One region of the Bradyrhizobium sp. 154 genome, then DNA from elsewhere that is predicted to be linked to it. Evidence: predicted binding sites of a transcription regulator. Region 1 holds the regulator's gene; the other holds the start of a gene.

Evidence for each region. Region 1 encodes PhoB, which activates phosphate uptake and scavenging genes when phosphate is short. Its sites were predicted from a motif close to TGTCATNNANCTGTCAT; they were not measured.
Region 2: a site for PhoB is predicted at 3,125-3,141, ahead of IVA92_RS05025 (RNA degradosome polyphosphate kinase). Genes of this name have one in related genera too.

The regions. Positions count from the first base shown of each region.
Region 1 covers NZ_JADPKG010000030.1:262,745-274,387, reverse strand. The annotation lists gene IVA92_RS06850 (O-succinylhomoserine sulfhydrylase) at 1-919, shown strand, start outside; gene IVA92_RS06845 (SGNH/GDSL hydrolase family protein) at 1,090-2,073, opposite strand; gene IVA92_RS06840 (SGNH/GDSL hydrolase family protein) at 2,086-2,865, opposite strand; gene IVA92_RS06835 (OpgC domain-containing protein) at 2,865-4,121, opposite strand; gene apaG (Co2+/Mg2+ efflux protein ApaG) at 4,319-4,711, shown strand; gene IVA92_RS06825 (Hsp33 family molecular chaperone) at 4,899-5,906, opposite strand; gene argF (ornithine carbamoyltransferase) at 6,062-6,985, opposite strand; gene IVA92_RS06815 (aspartate aminotransferase family protein) at 6,985-8,193, opposite strand; gene IVA92_RS06810 (GcrA family cell cycle regulator) at 8,662-9,174, shown strand; gene phoB (phosphate regulon transcriptional regulator PhoB) at 9,435-10,142, opposite strand; gene phoU (phosphate signaling complex protein PhoU) at 10,157-10,873, opposite strand; gene pstB (phosphate ABC transporter ATP-binding protein PstB) at 10,885-11,643, opposite strand, start outside.
Region 2 covers NZ_JADPKG010000027.1:61,807-73,449, forward strand. The annotation lists gene purN (phosphoribosylglycinamide formyltransferase) at 1-541, opposite strand, end outside; gene purM (phosphoribosylformylglycinamidine cyclo-ligase) at 541-1,614, opposite strand; gene IVA92_RS05015 (CDP-alcohol phosphatidyltransferase family protein) at 1,769-2,311, shown strand; gene IVA92_RS05020 (DnaA/Hda family protein) at 2,397-3,074, shown strand; gene IVA92_RS05025 (RNA degradosome polyphosphate kinase) at 3,214-5,406, shown strand; gene ppx (exopolyphosphatase) at 5,422-6,924, shown strand; gene IVA92_RS05035 (TerC family protein) at 6,928-7,788, opposite strand; gene ndk (nucleoside-diphosphate kinase) at 7,833-8,255, opposite strand; gene IVA92_RS05045 (sulfur globule protein precursor) at 8,568-8,837, shown strand; gene IVA92_RS05050 (hypothetical protein) at 9,071-9,244, shown strand; gene IVA92_RS05055 (ABC-F family ATP-binding cassette domain-containing protein) at 9,353-11,212, shown strand; gene IVA92_RS05060 (tripartite tricarboxylate transporter substrate-binding protein) at 11,360-11,643, opposite strand, start outside.

The DNA of each region.
Region 1 (11,643 bases):
CGCGGTGACGACTGCGATCCTGGCGCCCCTGAAGGCGGGCGATCATGTGGTGGCGTCGCGCGCGCTGTTCGGCTCGTGCCTCTATGTGGTGCAGGATCTGCTGCCGCGCTACGGCATCGAGACCACGCTGGTCGACGGCCTCGACCTCGACCAATGGCAGCGCGCTCTCAAGCCGAACACCAAGACGTTCTTCCTGGAGAGCCCGACCAATCCGACGTTAGATGTGCTCGACATTCCCTCGATCGCCGAGATCGCGCACAAGGGCGGCGCGCGACTGGTGGTCGACAACGTGTTCGCAACCCCGATCTGGCAGAGCCCGCTCGCGCTCGGGGCCGACGTCGTGGTCTATTCCGCGACCAAGCATATCGACGGCCAGGGGCGGTGTCTCGGCGGCATCATCCTGTCCTCGGAAGCCTTCATCGCCGAGCACATCCACAATTTCATGCGCCAGACCGGCCCGTCGATCTCGCCGTTCAACGCCTGGGTCCTGCTCAAGGGCCTGGAAACGCTGGGCGTGCGCGTGCGCGCGCAGACCGACACCGCAGCGCGCATTGCCGAGGTGCTGGCGAGCCATCCCAAGATCTCGCGGCTGGTCTATCCCGGCCGCGCCGATCATCCTCAGGCCGCGCTGGTGAAGAAGCAGATGCGTGGCGGCTCGACGCTGGTCGGCTTCGAGTTGAAGGGCGGCAAGCAGGCGGCGTTTCGCGTGCTCAATGAGTTGAAGCTGGCGAAGATCTCCAACAATCTCGGCGACGCCAAGAGCCTCGTCACGCATCCGGCCACTACGACGCATCAGCGTCTGAAGCCCGAAGACCGCGCCGCGCTCGGCATCAGCGAAGGCTTCATCCGCTTCTCCGCCGGGCTCGAGCATGCGGAAGATCTGATCGAGGATCTGACCGCGGCGCTGGAGAAGGCGTGATCTTCTTACCCTCCCCTGGAGGGGGAGGGTCGGCTCACATGGAGCGCAACGAAATGTGAGACGGGGTGGGGTGACGGTCTTTCCGCATCCAACGCCCGAGCGGAGAGATCACCCACCCCGCTCGCCTGTGCGCGATCGACCCTCCCCCTCCCAGGGGAGGGTGAAGCAACCTACATCGGCCGATACGTGCGCACATCCGCGGGCACGTTCACACCGAGCTTGATCTGGCCGACGGAGCGGATGATGTCATCGGCGAGGAGTTGGGCGAAGCATGCGTAGCCCCAATCGTTCATGTGCAGGCCGTCGGCGATAACGAAACTCTCGACCGGGATCGCCTGCTTCTCGTGCCAGTCGCGCATCACCTCGAAGCGCGGGAAGATGCCAACGTGACGGAGCTCGGCGACCTTGCCGAGCAGCTTCACCATCTTGCCGGCGCTCTCGGCGCGCTGGTTGACCGCCGGCGAATATTGCGGATCGACCAGCACGATGTCGGCGCCACCGGCGGCCTGGATGCGGCTGATGCCGTCCTCGACCAGTTTTGCGGTATCGGCGGGATCGAGATTGCGCAGCACGGCGTTGGTGCCGACCTGCCAGATCACGAGATCCGGATGCACGTCGATGACCTGCGTCTGGAGGCGCTTCATCATCTCGGGCGCATCCTCGCCACCGACGCCGGCATTGATGACGGTGATGTCAGCGGTCGGATAGTGCCGGCGCAGCTGTGCGGCGAGACGGTTCGGATAATTGAACTCCGGCGAGCTCGCACCGAATCCTGCGGTGGACGACGAGCCGAACGCGACGATGACGACGGGCTGGCCGGCGACGAGCTTGCTTGCGACACGCGGCAGCGAGCCCATCGCCTTCGAGCCGCCCTTCGGCGGCAGGCAGGGCACGCGGCTGAAGATGTCGCCGGCGGACTTTGCGACTTCCTTCACCTTGTCGATGGCGCGCGCCGTGACGCCGCGCTGCTCGGGGGACGTCGCGGCGACGGTGGTCTGGGAGGGCGGTGCGGCAGCGGAATCAGCCGGCTGCGCGGGCGTCGCCTGAGCGGCTTGCGTCTGCGCGCGCGGCTGCGAAGCGGGCATCAGCAGCAGCAGCGCCGCCGCCGCGGGCGCCAGCCATGACGTCAGGCAAAAAGGGCGGAGAGAACTCATTAACGCTAGACCTCAATTTTGCTGCTGGGCCGGCTCCAGATGGGCAGCATCAATCACGAACTGTGCCAACGCCCGGCCAAGGCAATCATGGACCTGTTTCGCCAGTTCAGGCCCGCGGGACGGGTTGAACAAGTCGAACTGGCCCTGATCATTCCACTGTCGCATGATCGCGAAACGGTCGAACAGTGGGACGTCGTGCTCCTGCGCCACCACACGCATATTATCGAGAAAAGGCTGCGCCGAGATCATGGTTTCGGTACGCGGACTGTACTGCAAATTCATCAAGACGACGTCAGCCCCTGCCTTTTGCAACGCGGTAACCCCTTCGGTTACCGCGCCGCGAAAATCGTCGGGATCGATGGATCGGATAGCATCCACGGTCCCGGTCTGCCAGATGACCAAAGTAGGCATTTTTGCTTCCATCAGCTTAATGAAAGTGGACGCGGTCTCCCCTGCCGTTTTCTTGCTCTGTATTTCTACGGAGACGTGCACCACTTCGGACGCGGGCAGCTTCTCCTTGAGGATCGTCTCCATGCGCGCCGGATATGAGCTGCTCTCCGAGGATGGAATCGTGGTCGAGCGGCTTCCGATGACCAGAATCTCGAGCGGCTTGCCGGACTTGATGGCATCGGCGACTTTGGGAAGCTGGCTTTCGCTGGTAAGCAGATAGGACGGCAATTCGCAGGCCGGGGGCGCGGCCGAGGCAGCAGGCGCAGCATCGCCCGCGCGCGCCGTGGCCGCGGCGAGGCCACCGCATAGCAGGATCAGGCTCAGGAGAACCTTCGCCTTCATCAGCCCCCTCCCGCCAGATCGGCGTTGCCGACGGCGTTTTTGGTTTTCGCACCGCTCTTGTCAGCCACGCGCTTGTACCACGAAATCACCCACGCCACCCCCCACATGATCAGGATTCCGGAGAGACTAATCAACGCATGCATGGCTGCCCCGCCGGAAACTTCGGCCAGGATGAAATGGCCGGCGAAAGCCAGGAAGACGCCGAGACAGAAGATCTCGAGCGAATGCTGCCCGCATAGGATCAGCGGCCGCAGCCAGGGCGATTTCAGGCCCGGCCAGGTCCGCGGCAGGAAGCGCACGGTGAGCGCGGCCAGCGCCAGGAAATGTGTGAAGCGCAGCACGTCGAGATCGGTCTTGTCGATCGGATACATCCACTGCTCGATCCGCTTCGGCATGAAGTGGCCGAGCTGCGGCACGTACCAGGTCAGCGTCACGTAGAACGCCGCGGCGAGATAGGCGATCGAGATCCACATCGTCACGGGTGATGCCAGAATGCGCGACATGCGCCGCGCGCCTCCGAGCGCACACCATGCACCGAAGACGAAAAGCAATTGCCAGGCCAGCGGATTGAACGCCCAGAAGCCGTTCGGATAGGCCGAGAAGTAGAGGTCGTATTCCCACGTCACGGCGTAGAGCACGACCGAGAGGCCGAGCGTGACGTCGGGCTTCCACTTCATCGACCACAGGATCAACGGCAGCGCCAGCATCAGCACGATGTAGAGCGGCAGCACGTCCATGTTGACGGGCCGGAAGCGCAGCAGCAGCGCCTGCACGATGGTGACGTCGGGCTGCTTGAGGAAATCCATGATGCCCATCTCTTCGGTGTAGAGCGGGTTCTCGAAGCTGGTCGCCACATAGGAGATTTCGGCGAGGAAGATCGTGAACAGGAAGACGTGGGCGACGTAAATCTGCCAGACGCGGCGCAGGATGCGCGCGGTGGCGATGACGGCGCCGCTCTCCAGCATTGCCCGGCCGTAGACGAAGGCGGCGGTATAGCCGGAGATGAAGATGAAGATCTCGGTGGCGTCGCTGAAGCCGTAATTGCGAATGGTGAACCAGGTCAGCAGGCTGGTTGGCAGATGGTCGATGAAGATCAGCCACAGCGCCAGGCCGCGGAACAGATCGAGCCGGAGCTCGCGCTCGCCGATCGCCGGCAGCGTAATGGCTGGCGCGGCGGCGCGCGGCTTGGTCCCTGCGGGTTTGGCACCGGCGGTTCCCGCGATCGTCGATCCCGTCACTTGGTCGGCAATGGTCATCGGGGCCAAAAACCCTTCCGCAAATCGCGACGTTCAATGGAGTTTACCGGTCCGGCCGTCGTCTCGCAAAGCGGCCGGATCACATAAGGTTGTCTCCCCCTTGGGAGTCCCTTCCCCGCGAATTCTGGCGGGACGATGTCGCCAAAGCCGTCTCCGGCGTTTGGTTCCCCGGGCGGATTTCGCTATGATGGGCCATCATGTACCGCGCCGTGACCCGCCAGATCGAAGTGACCGTCGAGCCGAACTTTGTTCCGGAGCAGTCGTCGGCCGACCGCTCCCGCTATTTCTGGTCCTACACCATCGTCATCACCAATTCCGGTGACGAGACCGTGCAGCTGAAGACGCGGCACTGGATCATCACCGACGCCTCCGGCCGCCAGCAGGAGGTGAAGGGCGAGGGCGTCGTCGGTGAGCAGCCGATCCTGGCCCCCGGCGAGCGCTTCGAATACACCTCCGGCGTGCCGCTCACGACCGCCTCCGGCTTCATGACCGGCCGCTACCAGATGGTCAGCGAAAGCGGCGAGCGCTTCGAGATCGACGTGCCGACGTTCTCGCTGGACAGTCCGGACAACAAGCGGGTGTTGAACTAGCCTCCGATGTCATTCCCCGCGAAGGCGGAGAATCCAGCAAGCCGCGGCCTATCGGTTCAATCAGTGTTTGGCTCAATCACTGTCGTCTCGGAGTATTGGATCGCCCGATCACGGCCGGGCGATGACAGCGAGTATGTGCGAGCAGCCTCCCCAGCCTCGTCATTCCTAGCCTAGCTATGCGCGATGCCTAGGCGTCCTCCACGCCCGCCTCGTGCGGCGTGAACTGGTAGACCGACGAGCAGAACTCGCAGGTGACGACGACCTTGTCGTCCTTGACCATCGCGGCGCGATCGTCGGGCGAGAAGCTCTTGAGCATCGAGGCAACCGCATCGCGCGAGCAGGAGCACCGCGCTTCCAGAACCTGCGAATTGAACACGCGCACGCCGCGCTCGTGGAAGAGGCGAAACAGCAGCCGCTCGCCGGAGAGCTCGGGATCGATCAGCTCGACGTCCTCGACGGTCTCGATCAGCGAGCGCGCCTCGACCCAGGCGTCGTCTTCGGCGACGCTGTGCACCTCGCTGCCTTCGGGCGCATCCCCGGGATGCAGGTCCGCCTGCCGCGCGCGCTCCGGCGCCTTGGGCAGAAACTGCATCAACATGCCACCGGCGCGCCAGCGATGCTTGCCGCCGTCGCTACTGCGCCACTCCTCGCCGACCGCAAGACGCACGCGCGTCGGGATCTGCTCGGAGCGGAGGAAATATTCGTGAGCGGCCTCTTCCAGGCTGCCACCGTCGAGCGCGACCAGACCCTGGTAACGGCTCATGTCGGGGCCCTGGTCGATGGTCATGGCGAGATGACCGCGGCCGAGCAGCGTGCCGGAATCTTTGGCGTTACCGAGACGCGCGGCATCGAAACGCGCATAGGCGCGCAGGCGATCCGGCGCCATGTAGTCGACGACAAGGAACGACACCGGACCGTCGGTTTGGGCCTGGAGGATGAAGCGGCCCTCGAATTTCAGCGCCGAGCCGAGCAACGTCGTCAGCACGATGGCCTCGCCGAGCAGCTTGCCGACGGGAGCGGGATAATCGTGCTTGGTGAGAATGTCGTCGAGCGCCGGACCGAGCCGCACCAAGCGGCCGCGCACGTCGAGTGCGTCGACCTCGTAGGGCAGCACGGCGTCATCGATCGGAACCGGTGATGGCGCGCGAACCGGGCCTTCTGGCCCGGTTTTCATGTCAGGGGATTGGGAAACCATGGCCGTGTATCTGGGGTCGGAGGTGGGAAATGGAAGGGGGCGCGAGGGAGTGTTCCCGAGGCAGTTATGATCACACACGATACTGCTGGTTCGGCGTCGTCCCGGCTTCTCGCCAGGACGACGAACCAAACCCACTTCGCCTTCACCAGGCTGCGCTACTTCACCGCGTCAAAGCACCAGGCCAGAATGCCCTTCTGCGCGTGCAGGCGGTTTTCGGCCTCGTCGAACACGACCGATTGCGGGCCGTCGATCACTTCATCCGTGACCTCCTCGCCGCGATGGGCAGGCAGGCAGTGCATGAACAGCGCGTCGGGCTTGGCCAGCGACATCAGCTTGGCATTGACCTGGTAGGGCTTGAGCACGTTGTGGCGGTGCTCGCCTTCCTTGTCGCCCATCGACACCCAGGTGTCGGTGACGACGCAGTCGGCGCCCCTCACGGCGGCTTCCGGATCGGTGCCGAGCACGATCGGCGCATTGGTCATCTTGATCCAATCGCGCATCGCCTTTTTCGGCGCGAGCTCCGGCGGCGTTGCGACGTTGAGCTGGAACTTGAAGCGCTCGGCGGCGTGGGCCCAGGACGCCAGCACGTTGTTGTCGTCGCCTGTCCAGGCCACCGTCTTGCCCTCGATCGGGCCGCGATGCTCCTCATAGGTCATGAGGTCGGCCATCACCTGGCAAGGGTGCGAACGGCGCGTCAGGCCGTTGATGACGGGCACGGTCGCATGGGCCGCAAGCTCCAGCAGCGCCTCGTGATTGAGGATGCGGATCATGATGGCGTCGACATAGCGCGACAGCACGCGCGCGGTGTCGGCGATGGTCTCGCCCCGGCCGAGCTGCATTTCGGCGCCGGTGAGCATGATGGGCTCGCCGCCGAGCTGGCGCATGGCGACGTCGAACGACACCCGCGTCCGCGTCGAGGGGCGCTCGAAGATCATCGCCAGCGTCTTGCCTTCGAGCGGCCTGACCGGCTGATGCGCCTTCTGCTTCGCCTTCATGGCGGAGGATGCGGCGAGCATGCGCTTGAGCTCCGACAGCGGGAGCTCGTTGATGTCGAGGAAGTGCTTTGGCGAATTGCTCATCAGCTTGCCGCCCGCTTGGTCTGACTGCACGAGATCGCCGCGCAGGCGCGCTCGAGCCGCCCGACGCTGTCCTCGATCTCGGCTTCGGTGACGATCAGAGGCGGTAGGAAGCGCACCACATTGTCGCCGGCGCCGACGGTGAGCAGCTTTTCGTTGCGCAGGGCGGTAACGAGATCACCCGAAGGCACGACCGCCTTGATGCCGATCAGGAGCCCCTCACCACGGACTTCGCTGACGACATCAGGATAGCGATCGATCACCGAGGCGAGCTTCTGCTTGAGCAGCAGCGACATCCTCTGCACGTGATCGAAAAAGCCGGGCTCGAGCATGACGTCGAGCACGGCGTTCGCAGCGGAAATCGCGAGCGGATTGCCGCCGAAGGTCGAGCCGTGCGAGCCGGGCGTCATGCCGGAGGCCGCTTCCGCGGTGGCAAGACAAGCGCCGATCGGGAAGCCGCCACCGAGCGCTTTCGCCAGCGACATCACGTCGGGGGTGACGCCGAGACGGCGATGCGCGAACAGATCGCCGGTGCGGCCCATGCCGGTCTGCACCTCGTCGAACGCGAGCAACAGGCCCTTCTCGTCACAGAGCTGACGCAGCGCCTTGAGGAAGGCGGGTGTTGACGAACGCACACCGCCCTCGCCCTGGATCGGCTCGATCAGGATGCCGGCGGTCTGCGGACCGATCGCCTTCTTCACGGCCTCGATATCGCCATGCGGGACCTGGTCGAAGCCATCCATGGGCGGGCCGAAACCTTCAAGATATTTTGCCGAGCCCGTCGCCGCCAACGTCGCCAGCGTGCGGCCGTGGAAGGCGCCTTCGAAGGTGATCATGCGATAGCGATCGGGATGGCCTTTGGCGGCATGATAGCGCCGCACGACCTTGATCACGCATTCCAACGCTTCGGCGCCGGAATTGCAGAAGAACACGAAGTCCGCGAAACTTTCGTTGCACAAACGCGTTGCAAGCCGTTCGCCATCGGGACTCTGGAACAGGTTCGACATGTGCCAGAGCTTGGTCGCCTGCTCCTGCAATGCCTTGACCAACGCAGGATGGGCGTGGCCGAGCGCGTTCACGGCGACGCCCGAGGTGAAATCGAGATAGCGATCGCCATTGGTCGCGATCAGCCAGCAGCCTTCGCCGCGCTCGAAGCCAAGGTCCGCCCTGGCGAAAACGGGAAGCAGATGCGGCGCGGCGCTGTTGGTCATGACCATCACTTGGATGTTGCATTTGGACGTTGAGACCTGCCTGGCATGCCTTGCGCAGCGCACCATTGACCGGTCCGGAAAACGAAACGTGCCGCCTTTTAAGGGCGGCACGCGTCACCATCTTATGCCTGGCAAGACGGGTGTCAATGCCGCCCGGAAAGCCTCGCGAAACGCGAAATCCGTAGTCTTGCGGTGCCGATCTTGCGGGGTTTTCACCACGGAACATGTGGAAGCGAGTCGGCGGACTCTTGCGCGGGAGTCACGCCATATTGTAGCGTTTGGACTGTCAGATACGACATCTCGTGCAGCGGTTCTGATCCCAAGAGTCCTCATGTACCGGCGTAAACGTTCGGGCGTCAGTCACGCGCCCGGCGAGCCTTAAGGGATTCTGACGGCACGGGTTTTTCAAGGCTTAAGCATTCGCTGTGAGGCCCCAGGATGGCGGCGCGCAACGAGGGAAAGGGTGCAATGACGGTTTTGACCTGGTCCGACGATCGCGTCGAGCAGCTGAAAAAGCTCTGGGAGGCCGGACTTTCGGCCAGCCAGATCGCGGCCGAGCTCGGCAATGTGACCCGCAATGCCGTGATCGGCAAAGTGCACAGGCTCGGCCTGTCGGGCCGCGCCAAGAGCCCTTCATCGGCAGCGCCGCGGCCGCGCAAGGCGCGGCCCGCGCAGCATATGATGCGGGTGACCCGGCCGATCTCGCGCGGCAACACCGCGCTGGCGCAGGCCTTCGAGGTCGAGGTGGAGGCCGAACCGGTCACCTACGACAACGTGGTGCCGATGAGTCAGCGGCTGTCGCTGCTGGAATTGAACGAGGCGACGTGCCACTGGCCGGTCGGCGATCCCTCCAGCCCGGACTTCTTCTTCTGTGGCGGCAAGGCGCTGTCAGGCCTGCCCTACTGCGCCCAGCACTCGCGCGTCGCCTATCAGCCGGCAGCGGATCGCCGGCGGGCGGCACCGAAGCCGAGCACGCGGTGATTATTTCCTGAGATCGAACCGGCAGCCGTCACGCGGTGACGGCGCAACAAACCCGACGTCGTCCCGGACAAGCGAAGCGCCGGACCGGGACCGATAGCCACCGCAAGCCGTGGTTACGGGGACTCGGAGTTACCTTTTCGCGCAACAACCACGTCCTGTGGCTATGCGTCCGGATCGGCGCTTCGCTCCGGACAACGCTGCGCGTTGCCGGGAGCTACGCTTGTCCGGGACGACGACCGAGCTTGGTGACGCAGTTGGGCCTACGTCTGCTCCGCCTTTGCAAACCGATCATCCAGCGCATAACCCGCGCCGCGGACGGTGCGGATCGGGTCCTGCTCGCGGCCGAGATTGAGCAGCTTGCGCAGGCGGCCGATATGGACGTCGACGGTGCGCTCGTCGATGTAGATGTCGCGGCCCCAGACGCTGTCGAGCAGCTGCTCGCGCGAGAACACGCGGCCGGGATGCTCCAGGAAGAACTCCAGCAGGCGATATTCGGTCGGGCCGAGATCGATCGGCCGGCCCGAGCGCGCGACGCGGCGCTTGTCGCGATCGAGCTCGATGTCGCCATAGGCGAGCACGGTGGCGAGCCGCTCGGGGCTTGCGCGCCGCAGAAGGCCCTTCACGCGCGCGAGCAGCTCCGGCACCGAGAACGGCTTGACGATGTAGTCATCGGCGCCGGTCGCAAGACCCCGCACCCGCTCGCTTTCCTCGCCGCGCGCGGTCAGCATGATGATCGGGAGCTGCTTGGTCTCGGGACGGGTGCGCAGCCGCCGACACAACTCGATGCCGGACAGTCCCGGCAGCATCCAGTCGAGCACGATCAGATCGGGGATGTGTTCCTTGAGGCGGGTGTCGGCGTCGTCGCCGCGCATTACCGTCTCCACGTCATAGCCGTCGCCTTCGAGGTTGTAACGGAGAAGCTCGGTGAGAGCTTCCTCGTCCTCAACCACCATAATGCGTGCGCCCATGTTGTCGTCGCTCCCTAGGTATTCGGTACCGTCGTGGCGAAGGTCGTCATGTCGCCCTTCGGCCGCTTGTCGGTGATCGCCTGCCCCTCGATCATGTAGAACACGGTCTCGGCGATGTTGGTGGCGTGATCACCGATGCGCTCGATGTTCTTGGCGCAAAACATCAGATGGATGCAGAACGAGATGTTGCGCGGATCCTCCATCATATAGGTGAGGAGCTCGCGGAACAGAGAGGTGCAGATGGCGTCCACTTCCTCGTCGCCCTTCCACACCGCCATCGCCGCCGGCAAATCGTGCGCGGCATAGGCATCCAGCACCGACTTGACCTGCTGCTGCACGAGGTCGGTCATGTGCTCCAGGCCGCGGAACAGTTTCAGCGGATGGAAGTCCGTCTCCAGCGCCGCAACGCGCTTGCCCATGTTCTTGGCGAGGTCGCCGATGCGCTCGAGATCGGTGGCAACGCGCATGGCGCCGACGATCTCGCGTAAATCCACCGCCATCGGCTGGCGGCGGGCGATGGTGAGCACGGCGCGCTCCTCGATGCGCTTCTGAAGCGCGTCGAGCTCGGCATCGGTGGTGACGACGCGCTGGCCGAGCGCGACGTCGCGGCGGATCAGCGCGTCGACGGAATCGACGATCATGCGCTCGGCGATGCCGCCCATCTCGGCGACGAGGCGAGTGAGCTCCTGGAGGTCGGTATCGAAGGCCTTTGCGGTATGTTCAGTACCCATGTCCCGTCTCCTCAGCCGAACCGGCCGGTGATGTAATCCTGCGTACGCCGGTCGCTCGGCGACGTGAAGATCTTGCTGGTGTCGTCGAACTCGATCAGCTCGCCGAGATACATGAAGGCGGTTTTATCAGAGACGCGCGCCGCCTGCTGCATGTTGTGGGTGACGATCGCGATCGTGTAGTTCTCGGACAATTCCTGGATCAGCTCCTCGACCTTGGCGGTCGAGATCGGGTCGAGCGCCGAGCAGGGCTCATCGAACAAGATCACTTCGGGCCGCACCGCGACCGTGCGGGCGATGCAGAGGCGCTGCTGCTGGCCGCCGGAGAGCGACAAGCCGGACGCGTTGAGCTTATCCTTGACCTCGTTCCACAGCGCGCCGCCGCGCAGCGCCTTCTCGACGCGGTCGTCCATCTCGGACTTCGAGATCTTCTCGTAGAGGCGGATGCCGAAGGCGATGTTCTCGTAGATCGTCATCGGGAACGGCGTCGGTTTCTGGAACACCATGCCGACCCGGGCGCGCAGCAGGTTGAGGTCCAGCTTGGGATCGAGGATATTGGTCTGGTCGAGCAACAGCTGGCCGGTGGCGCGCTGGCCCGGATAGAGATCGTACATCCGGTTGAAGATGCGCAGCAGGGTCGACTTGCCGCAGCCCGACGGGCCGATGAAGGCCGTGACGCGGTTGGTGCCGAGGGCCAGATTGATGTTCTTCAGCGCGTGGTGCTCACCGTAGTAGAAATTGAGGTTGCGCGCGGTGACCTTGGCAGGCGCCTC
Region 2 (11,643 bases), on a different contig from region 1:
GATAAATGCGGTGCTCGACTTCGAGGATACGCTCGGACAGCGTATCCACCGTGTCGTGATCGCTGACGGGGACGGCGCCCTGCATCACGATCGGGCCTGCGTCGGTCTCTGGAATGACAAAGTGCACCGTCGCACCGGATAGCTTGACGCCGGCACGCAGGGCCTGGCCGTGCGGATCGAGACCGGGGAAGGACGGCAGCAGCGACGGATGGATGTTGAGCATCCGCCCGTACCAGGCCTTGGTGAAATCCGCCGTGAACAGGCGCATGAAGCCGCCCAGGCAAATCAGCTCGATGCCGTGCCGGTCGAGCGCGGCTTGCAATACTTTCTCGAAGCCGGCGCGATCCTTGCCGAACGGCTTGCTCTCGATCACCTCGGTCGTCACGCCGCTCGCCCTGGCCCGTTCCAGCCCCGGCGCACCGGTCTTGTTCGAGATCACCAGCGAAATCTCCGCCGGAAAATCCGCCGAGCTTGCTGCCTTGATCAGCGCGGCCATGTTGGAGCCCCGGCCGGAGATCAGGATGGCGACGCGGCGCTTCATCACAGCGCCAGGTCGAGATGGCCGTTATAGACGACGCGGTGCTCGCCCTCGGCGGGAATCACGGTGCCGAGCTGCGCCACGGTCTCGCCGCCATCGGTGAAGACCTCAACCACCTGCTCGACCTTGTCAGGCTCGACGATCGCAATCATGCCGATACCGCAATTGAAGGTGCGCAGCATTTCGAGTTCGGCGATGCCAGCCTGCGCGGCCAGCCATTTGAACACCGGCAGCACCGGCAGGCGTGCGAGGTCAATGCCGACGCCGAGGTTCTTCGGCAGCACGCGCGGAATGTTGTCGGTGAAACCGCCGCCGGTGATGTGGGCCAGCCCCTTCACCGCGCCGGTCTCGCGGATCGCACGCAAGCAGGATTTGACGTAGAGCCGCGTTGGCGTCAGCAGCGCGCCGCCGAGCGTCATGACCGGCGCGAACGGCGCCTGCGCCTGAAAGCCGAGACCGGATTGTTCCACGATCTTGCGCACCAGCGAGAAGCCGTTGGAATGCACACCCGACGACGCGAGCCCGATCACGGCGTCGCCCGCCGCGATGTCCGGGCGCGGCAGCAGCGTACCGCGTTCGGCGGCGCCGACTGCAAATCCGCCGAGGTCGTAATCGCCGTCTTTGTAGAGGCCGGGCATCTCGGCCGTTTCGCCGCCGATCAAGGCGCAGCCGGATTCCCGGCAGCCCTCCGCAACACCCGCGACGATCGCGGCGGTGGCCTCCGGATCGAGCTTGCCGCAGGCGAAATAGTCCAGGAAGAACAGCGGCTCGGCGCCCTGGACCACGAGGTCGTTGACGCTCATCGCGACAAGATCGATCCCGATGCCGCCATGCAGGCCGGTCTCGATCGCGATCTTGACCTTGGTGCCGACGCCATCGGTGGCGGCGACCAGGACGGGGTCCTTGAAACCGGCCGCCTTGAGGTCGAACAGGCCGCCGAAACCGCCGATCTCGGCGTCGGCGCCGGGCCGCGCGGTGGCGCGCACCATCGGCTTGATCAGGTCGACGAGGCGGTTGCCCGCGTCGATATCGACGCCTGAATCGGCGTAAGTGAGGCCGTTTTTGCGGTCGGTCATGCCCGATTTCCAGTGGGTTTGCGGCTGGTTACGTCGAATTCCGGGGACACGCAATGGCAAGCGTGGCGCCCCGCCTTATAGTATGTAGATATCAACCGGTTCAGCCTCCCTAGGGGCCGGATCCGAAGTCAGGCCGGGTGCCGGGAAGCGCCGCGTGAGTATTCCGAATATCATTACCCTGGGCCGCATCATGCTGGTCCCGATCATCGTCTGGGCCATCGTGTCGAGCCAAATGGAGGTGGCGTTCGCGGTCTTCCTGATCGCCGGTATCAGCGACGCCGTGGACGGCTTCCTGGCTAAGCGGTTCAACATGGCGAGTGAGCTCGGCGCCCTGCTCGATCCGCTCGCGGACAAGGCGCTGCTGGTCTCGATCTACATGGCGCTCGGCATCTGGGGGGCGATTCCGCGCTGGATCGTCATCCTGGTGGTCTCGCGCGACATCATGATCGTCGCCGCCGTGATCGTATCCTGGCTGTTCGACCGGCCGGTCGAGATGAAGCCATCAAAGGTGTCCAAGCTCAATACTGTGGCACAAGTGGCATTCGCGGCGCTGGTGCTGGCGGCGCTTGCCTTCGGCTTCAAGCCGGCACCCTATGATACGATCCTGATGGGCCTCGTCACGGTGTTCACGCTCTCCTCGGTGTCGCTCTATCTCGTCGAGTGGCTGCGGCACATGAGCACGATCGAGGCCAAATGAGTGGATGTGGCCCCGCAAAAGGCCAACTCCCGCTCGAAAGTCGAATCCAAACGAGGCCGGGACGCCGGCATGGAGCAAGGCAAGCGTGGCAGGCCGCGTTCATCCCCGACAATTGGCGTTTTCGCTTCCGCATGCGGAAAGCCTCAGCCGGGACAATTTCCTCGAGGGCCCCGCCAACGCGGCCGGTCTCGGCCTGATCGACGCCTGGCCGGAATGGCCGAACCGGATCATGTGGCTGACCGGCCCCGAAGGCAGTGGCAAGAGCCATCTCGCCGCGATCTGGGCCGAGGTATCAGGCGCCCGCTCGACCACGGCCAATGCGCTGGCCGCCGCCGCGGTCCCGGGCGCGCTCGCGACCGGAGCGCTGGTCGTCGAAGATCTCAAGGCGAAAGAGTTTGACGAGCGCGCCCTCTTCCACCTGATGAACCTCGCCCGCGAGGATGGCGCCTACGTCCTCTTCACCGGGCGCGAGCTACCCGCATCGCTCGAGATCGAGCTTCGCGACCTGCGCTCGCGTCTGCGCGCCGTGCCGGTGGTCGCGTTGCTGTCGCCGGACGACCAGCTTTTCCGCGGCCTCATCGTCAAATTCTGCGCTGACCGCCAGCTCACGGTGGATGAGAACATCGTCAGCTACCTCGCTACCCGGCTGGAGCGATCCTCGGCCGCCGCCCGGCAGGCGGTAGAATTGCTCGACAGCGAGGCCCTGCGGCTTGGCCGCCCCGTCACCCGGGCGCTGGCGGCCGAGCTGCTTCGGGACGTCTGACCAGTTCGCTGGCACCAGCCGCTTGACGCGGCGGAGCGGCGGAACATCAATGTCATCGAAACGTCATCGCTCTAACACATGCTCCCACCGATTTTGCGCGTAAGTCGCAATTGGGGTGAACTGGATGGATCGACTTCTCATGGACTCTGCGCAAGCTGTTGAAATCAAAGAAAAAGCCCCGGAAACGGAGAGCCTGCCGGCGATCGCTTCGAGCCCCGAACGGTTCATCAACCGCGAGCTGTCCTGGCTGCATTTCAACCGCCGTGTCCTGGAAGAATCGGTCAATCCCAGCCATCCCATGCTGGAGCGGGTGCGATTCCTGTCGATCTCGGCAAACAATCTCGACGAGTTCTTCATGGTCCGCGTCGCCGGCATCAAGGCCCAGGTGCGCGAGGGCATTGCCGAGCGCAGCCCGGACGGCCTGACCCCGTCGGAGCAGCTTGCCTTGATCAATCGTACCGTCTCCCAACTTGCCTCCGACCAGCAGGCGATCTGGCGCGACCTGCGCGGCACGCTCGCCGAGGTCGGCATCGTCCTGGTCGACGGCAAGGACGTCACCAAGCCGGAACGGACCTGGATCGAGGACTACTTCCTCAATAACGTGTTCCCGCTGCTGACTCCCCTCGCAATTGATCCGGCCCACCCCTTCCCGTTCATTCCTAGCCTCGGCTTCACCATCGCGCTCCAGCTCACGCGCGCTGCCGACGGCAAGCAGATGAACGCCCTGATCCGCATGCCCGGCAAGATCGACCGCTTCATCCGCCTGCCGGCCGAAGGCAAGGCCGTCCGGCTGATTTCGCTGGAGCAGGCAACCGCCCTGTTCATCAACCGTCTCTTCCCCGGCTATAATCTGCATGGCCAGGGCGCTTTCCGCATCATCCGCGACTCCGAGCTCGAAATCGAGGAAGAGGCCGAAGACCTCGTTCGCCTGTTCGAGACCGCGCTGAAGCGGCGCCGCCGCGGGTCGGTGATCCGGCTCGAGATCGACGCCAAGATGCCGGAGCAGCTGCGCAGCTTCGTGCAGCATGCGCTGTCGACGGCTGACGACGAGGTGTTTCTCGTCGACGGCGTGCTCGCCATGAACGAGCTTTCGCAGCTCACTCGTCTCGACCGTCCCGACCTCGAATTCACCCCTTACGTGCCTCGCCATCCCGAGCGCGTGCGCGAGCATGCCGGCGACGTCTTCGCTGCGATCCGGCAGAAGGATCTCATCGTCCATCACCCCTACGAATCCTTCGACGTGGTGGTGCAGTTTCTGCAGCAGGCCGCGCGCGACCCAGATGTAGTCGCGATCAAGCAGACGCTCTACCGCACCTCCAACAACTCGCCGATCGTGCGTGCGCTCGCCGAAGCCGCCGAGGCCGGCAAGTCGGTCACGGCGCTGATCGAGCTGAAGGCGCGCTTCGACGAAGAGGCCAACATCCGCTGGGCGCGCGACCTCGAGCGCGCCGGCGTGCAGGTCGTCTACGGCTTTCTCGAACTGAAGACGCACGCAAAGCTCTCGATGGTGGTGCGCCGCGAGGGCGGCAGCCTCACGACTTACGTGCATACCGGCACCGGCAATTATCACTCGGTGACCGCGCGCATCTACACCGACCTCTCCTACTTCACGTCGGACCCGACCATCGGCCGCGACGCGGCTCGCGTGTTCAATTTCATCACCGGCTATGCCGCGCCGAGCGATCTGGAGAAGATGGCGGTGTCGCCATTGACCTTGCGCAAGCGCATCATCGAGCACATCCAGGGCGAGACCGCGCATGCACGGCACGGCCGGCACGGCGCGGTCTGGATGAAGATGAACGCGCTGGTCGACCCCGACATCATCGACGCGCTCTATGAGGCCTCGCAGGCCGGCGTCCAGGTCGAGCTCGTGGTGCGCGGCATCTGCTGTCTCAGGCCCGGGATCCCCGGTCTGTCGGAGAACATCCGTGTCAAGTCGATCATCGGACGTTTCCTGGAACACGGCCGAATCTACTGCTTCGGCATGGGCCAAGGCCTGCCGAGCGCAAAAGCGGCTGTGTATATCTCCTCGGCCGATATGATGCCGCGCAACCTCGACCGCCGCGTCGAGGTGCTGTGTCCGCTGCAAAATCCCACGGTGCATCAGCAGGTTCTCGAACAGATCATGGTCGCGAACCTGAAGGACAATGAGCAGAGCTGGCAATTGTTGCCGGACGGGTCCTCAACGCGTATGAAAGCCGCGAAGGGCGAGGAGCCTTTCAACGTCCACAACTACTTCATGACGAATCCGAGTCTGTCTGGCCGTGGAAAGTCGCTCAAGGAATCCTCGCCGCGCCGTCTCACGCGGCGTAATGAACGTCATCAATCCTGATCCCGGATTCTCAACGTGAAGCAGCCGCGCAAGCGCGGCTCGAGCGTCGCGGTCATCGACATCGGTTCGAACTCGGTCCGCCTCGTCGTCTACGAGGCGCTGGCGCGCAGCCTCATTCCGATCTTCAACGAGAAGACGCTGTGCGGCCTCGGGCGCGAAGTGCAGAGCACGGGCCTGCTCGCGCCCGACGCCGTCGACAAGGCGCTGACCTCGCTGAAGCGGTTCCGCGCCCTGTGCCGCGTGATGCAGGTCGGACGCGTGTTCGCAATTGCGACTGCCGCCTGCCGCGACGCCTCCAATGGTCCCGACTTCATCGCGAAGGCCGAGCGCATCTGCGCCGTGAAGATCGAGATCCTGTCGGGCCCGCGCGAAGCGCGGCTGTCGGCCCTCGGCGTGATCTCCGGCATCCATCATCCCGACGGCATCGTCGGCGATCTCGGCGGCGGCTCGCTCGAGCTGATCGACGTGCGCAGGAACAGCGTGCGCAGCGGCGTGACGCTGCCGCTCGGTGGCCTCGCGCTCCAGGACCTCGCACACAAATCGCTCAAGCGCGCCGACCGTATCGTGCGCGAGGCGCTCGACGAGGTGCCGCAGCTCGCCGCGGGCCGCGGCCGCACTTTTTACGCGGTCGGCGGCACCTGGCGTGCGCTCGCGCGTATCCACATCATCCAGAGCGGCTATCCGCTCCAGGTGATGCACGGCTATTCGATTTCGGCGGCCGAGGCGCTCGACTTCTCGCGGCGTTTGCGCCGGCTTGCGGCCGCCGACATGCTGGCCGATATCGAGATCGTCGCTGATGCACGCCGCCCGCTCCTCACCTATGCCGCCCTGGTGCTCGAGCACATCATCCGCGTGGCGAAGCCGAAAACCATCGTGTTCTCGACCTTCGGTGTGCGCGAGGGTTTGTTGCACGAGAAGCTCTCGGACTCCGAACGCAACAAGGACGGGCTGATCTGCGCAGCAGAGGAGCTCAACCAGCTGCTGTCGCGCTCGGCGAAGCATGCCCGCGAGCTGATCGCCTGGACCGACCGCCTTGCGCGCGTCGTGAAGCTGCGCGAGACCGAAGAGGACCGCCGCCTGCGCCACACCGCGTGCCTGCTCTCCGACATCGGCTGGCGCGTGCACCCCGATCATCGCGGCGAGCAGACGCTAAGCCTCGTCGTCAATGGCAATTTCGGCGCGATCACCCATACCGAGCGCGCCTTCGTCGGCTTGTCGGTGTTCTATCGCTATGCGGGCCTGAGCGAGGAAAACCAGCCGCCGGCTAACATGCAGGGCCTGCTGACGCCGGCGCAGCTCGAGCGCGCCCGCCTCCTGGGAGCAGCGTTCCGCGTCGCGCACTTGATTTCGGCGGCGCGGCCGGGCGTGCTACCCGCCACGCATTTCCGCAGCCAGAGCCGCAAGCTGATGCTGGTGTTCGAACACCGCCTCGGCGATCTCGTCGCCGACCGCGTCGGCAGCCGCTTCCGCCAGCTCGCCCGCCTGATTGGCCGCGCCGGCTCGATCGTCCGCCGTTAAAAACTATTCGACCGAGGCCTTGGCGTGGCGCTCCGAGGATTCGAGCGCGGCCGCGCCCAGGCTACGCCGACGCCAGATGGTGCCGACGACCAGCACGACGACGACGCCGAGAAGCGCGCAAAGATATTCGCCGCCTCCGCCGCCATGGGTGAATTGCGGCGGGATGCGAAGTGCGCCGAGCATGCTGTCCAGCGAGGCGCCGAGCGGGCCGTCGAACAGCGTGTGCAGCTTCGGCGCGACGCCGGGATCGGTCGCGATCACTTCTCCCGAGATCCAGCCGAGCAGCGCAGCACCAGCCCAGACCAGAACCGGCAGCTTTGCGAGCAGCGCCATGATCAGCGCGGCACCTGCGACGATCAGCGGCACGCTGATGGCGAGGCCGAGGATCAGCAGCGGCACGCTGCCGTTGGCTGCGGCAGCGACCGCAATGACGTTGTCCAGGCTCATGACGATGTCGGCGACCACGACGATCTGAATGGCCTGCAACAGATGCGAGGCCGACTCGACGTCATCCTCGTCCTCGTTTTCCGGCACCAAGAGCTTTGCCGCGATTACGATCAGCGCAAGGCCGCCGACGAGCTTGAGATACGGCAGCTCCATCAGCGTCGCGACGATGCCGGTGAAGATGATCCGCAGTATCACCGCCGCGCCGGCACCGAAGATCATCCCCCACAGCCGATGCCGCGGGCTGAGGCCGCGGCAAGCGAGCGCGATCACCAGCGCGTTGTCGCCGGAGAGCAGGATATTGATCCAGATGATCTTGCCAACCGCGATCCAGAAGGTCGGCGCAGCCATTTCGTTGCGGAACTGGGTGAAGAATGCCCCGATCGTAGCGGGATCGAAGATCTGCCAGAGCCAGTCCACAATGAGTCCTTTCGCCCGTCGTACCTAACCTATCGGCTGATAGATCAGCCGACGATCTCGTTGCCAGAGAAGAACTGCGCGATCTCGATCGCGGCCGTCTCCGGCGCATCCGAGCCGTGCACCGAATTCTCGCCAATCGACTTGGCGTAGAGCTTGCGGACGGTGCCCTCGGCAGCCTTGGCCGGATCGGTCGCGCCCATCACCTCGCGGTATTTGGCGATCGCGCCCTCGCCTTCCAGCACCTGCACCACGACCGGCCCCGAAGTCATGAAGTCAACGAGTTCGCCGAAGAACGGCCGCGCCTTGTGCACGGCATAGAAGGTTTCGGCCTGCTCCTTGGTCATGCGGATACGCTTCTGTGCGACGATGCGCAGGCCCGCCTTCTCGATCACGGCGTTGACTGCGCCGGTCAGGTTACGCTCGGTCGCGTCGGGCTTGATGATCGAGAAAGTGCGTTCGATGGCCATAAATCTTGTCCTCGGGGAGAATGCGGGGGTTCGCAGTTGCGGGGCTTATATCGGCGCCATTGCCGGACGGCAAGCGACCGCCGAAACAGCCGCATAGGCGCTTCGCCGCAGGCCTCGCAGCCCGCGATTCAACATGGATTACACCGATTTCACTCAGATGAACCGAATCTGAAACCCGCATCAGGGTTCGGTTCAGCTTCGCGGGCGTAAGGTCGGGGCTATCGAACCGAAGCCTGACCATGAGGCAGAGCGTTTCGGCGGCCTTTCCATCGGCGCGATAGCCCCGCGCCGGCAATTGTTGAGGAGATCACCATGTTGAGGAAACTTTCGCTTGCCGCCGTTGCCGCGGTCGCGCTTGGTGCCGCGCTGGCGCCGACCTCCGCTTCCGCCCACTGGCATGGCGGCTGGCATGGCGGCTGGCACGGCGGAGGCTGGCACGGCGGCGGCTGGCACCGCGGCTGGGGCGGACCGCGTTTCTATGTCGGCGGTCCCGTCTCCTACGGTTATGGCGGCTGCTACGTGCGCCGGCTGGTCCCGACCCCCTGGGGACCCCGCTGGCGGCTGATCAACCGCTGCTACTGAGCCCGACAGCACCTTCCGCAAGCACCTTCCTGAACAAAGGGGTTACCTATGCCCCCAAGGTAACCCTTCAGGAGAGGCCCCGGCGTCCGCGCCGGGGCCTTTTATTTGGGCGGACATGGCTGGCATAATACAATTTTTACGAGAATCCCGGGGATTCCCCGCAAGCAGCGAAACCATTTTGGGCGCAATGACTTGGTACCGTGTCCTTACCTCTGAGAACACGGAACCGCGCGATGGCTGGCCTTTTTGCCAATGACAGCGAACAGATCGACCGGCGCACCAGCCGCTCGATTCGCGATGCCGTGGGCGAACGGCTTCAGCAGAGTCTGCGCCCCGATCCCCGCCTCCCGACGCACCTCGAGAAGTTGCTCAACGAATTGAGGCAGCGCGAGCGCGAATCGCACTGATGGGAGCATGATCGGGAAAGGTGTGAAGCGGTTTTCCGAAGGGGCACGCTGAACGACAAGCTTGGAAAAACGGGTTGCGTTCGACGCGCCCTGCGGTGACAAGGCCGGATGCTGTCCATCACCGATCTCTCCGTCCGCCTCGCCGGACGCCTTCTGATTGACCAGAGTTCCGTGCAGATCACGCCCGGGTCCCGCGTCGGCCTGGTCGGGCGCAACGGCACCGGCAAGTCGACCCTGTTCAAGGTGATCCGCGGCGAAGTCGCGGCCGAGCACGGCTCGGTGACGCTGCCGCCGCGCTGGCGCGTCGGCAGCCTGGCGCAGGAGGCGCCGAACGGCCCCGAGAGCCTGATCTCTGTCGTGCTCAGGGCCGATCTCGAACGCGACGCGCTGCTCGCCGAGGCCGAGCGCGCGACCGATCCGCACCGGATCGCCGAGATCCAGACCCGCCTCGTCGACATCGACGCGCATTCGGCGCCGAGCCGTGCGGCCGCGATCCTCTCCGGCCTCGGCTTCTCCGCCGCCGATCAGCTCCGCCCCTGCGCCGAGTTCTCCGGCGGCTGGCGCATGCGCGTCGCGCTCGCCGCGACGCTGTTCGCGGCGCCCGACCTGTTGCTGCTCGACGAGCCCACCAACTATCTCGATCTCGAAGGCACGCTGTGGCTGGAGGATCACCTCGCGCATTATCCGCGCACGGTGATCGTGATCAGCCACGACCGCGACCTCCTGGACAGCTCGGTCGACCAGATCCTGCATCTGGAGCGCGGCAAGCTCACGCTCTACAAGGGCACCTATTCCTCCTTCGAGGAGCAGCGCGCCGCGCGCGAATTGCTCGATGCCAAGCAGGTCAAGCGCCAGGAAGCCGAACGCGCACGGTTGCAAGCCTTCGTCGACCGCTTCAAGGCCAAGGCCTCCAAGGCGCGGCAGGCGCAGTCCCGCGTCAAGATGCTGGAGCGGCTGAAGCCGATCACGGCGCTGGTCACCGAGGACGTGCGCGAGATCAGCTTTCCGGCGCCGGAGAAGATCCTGTCCCCGCCGATCATCGCCGTCGACAACGTCTCGGTCGGCTACGATCCGGAAACGCCTGTGCTGAGCCGCGTCACCTTACGCATCGACAATGACGACCGCATCGCGCTGCTCGGAGCCAACGGCAATGGCAAGTCGACGCTGGTCAAGCTGCTCGCCGGACGGCTCGCTCCGTTCTCTGGCAGAGTGACCCGCGCGGACAAGCTGTCGATCGCCTATTTCGCCCAGCACCAGCTCGATGAGCTGAACGAGGACGCCTCCGCCTACGACCATGTGCGCAAGCTGATGGGCGATGCGCCGGAAGCGAAGGTGCGCGCCCGCGCCGGTGCGATCGGCTTTTCCGGCAAGGCCGCCGACACCATAGTCGGAAAACTGTCGGGCGGCGAGAAGGCACGGCTGCTGCTGGGGCTAGCGACCTTCTTCGGCCCCAACATGATCATTTTGGACGAGCCGACCAATCATCTCGACATCGACAGCCGCGCCGCGCTCGCGGAGGCGATCAACGAGTTTCCCGGCGCAGTGATCATGGTTTCGCACGACCGCTACCTGATCGAGGCCTGCGCCGAGCGGCTCTGGATCGTCGCCAACCGCACCGTGACCAATTACGACGGCGACCTCGACGAGTACCGCCGCCTGGTGCTGTCCGCGCGCAACGCCGAAGCGCCGCGCGAGCGCAGCGTCGCGAGCGAGAAGCCGCAGCGCGTGAGGTCGGACAATCGCGGCTCGCTGAAGAAGCGCATCGCGGAAGCCGAAGCCGAGATCGCCCGCGTGAGCGAGATCATCAGCAAGATCGACACGGCGCTGGCGCTGCCCGACATCTTCACCCGCGACCCCAAGCAGGCTGCGCAACTGTCGAAGGCCCGCGCGAACGCGGCCGACGCATTGGCGCGCGCGGAGGAGCAATGGCTCGAGGCGAGCACGCAATACGATGAGGCGGCGGGATAACGTCCCGCCTCATCAAAATCGTGAAAACAACCCCATGCACAGTACCGGTATGTTAATACCCGGAAATGAGCCATTGCACTGAATGTTCTTTTACGGCGCGGTCGGCGCCGCCCGGCGGCGATGTCGGCACCATTATACTGGGATGACTCAGTCGGCGTATTGGCCGGCTGCCTTGATGATCGGCGCCCAGCGGTCGATCTCGCTCGTCAGCATCGCACCCAACGCCTCGGGCGTCGCCTTGTCCTGCGGGACAGGCTCGGTGTTGATGTCGTTGAACCGGGCTATCAGCGTCGGATCCTTGAGCGCCGTCTGGAGCGCAGCCGTCAGCTTTTGAACGATCGCCGGCGGCGTGCCCTTGGGGGCATAGATGCCGTGCCAGACGCCGAGCTCGAAACCTTTGAGGCCGGCCTCGTCGGCCGTCGGCAGATCGG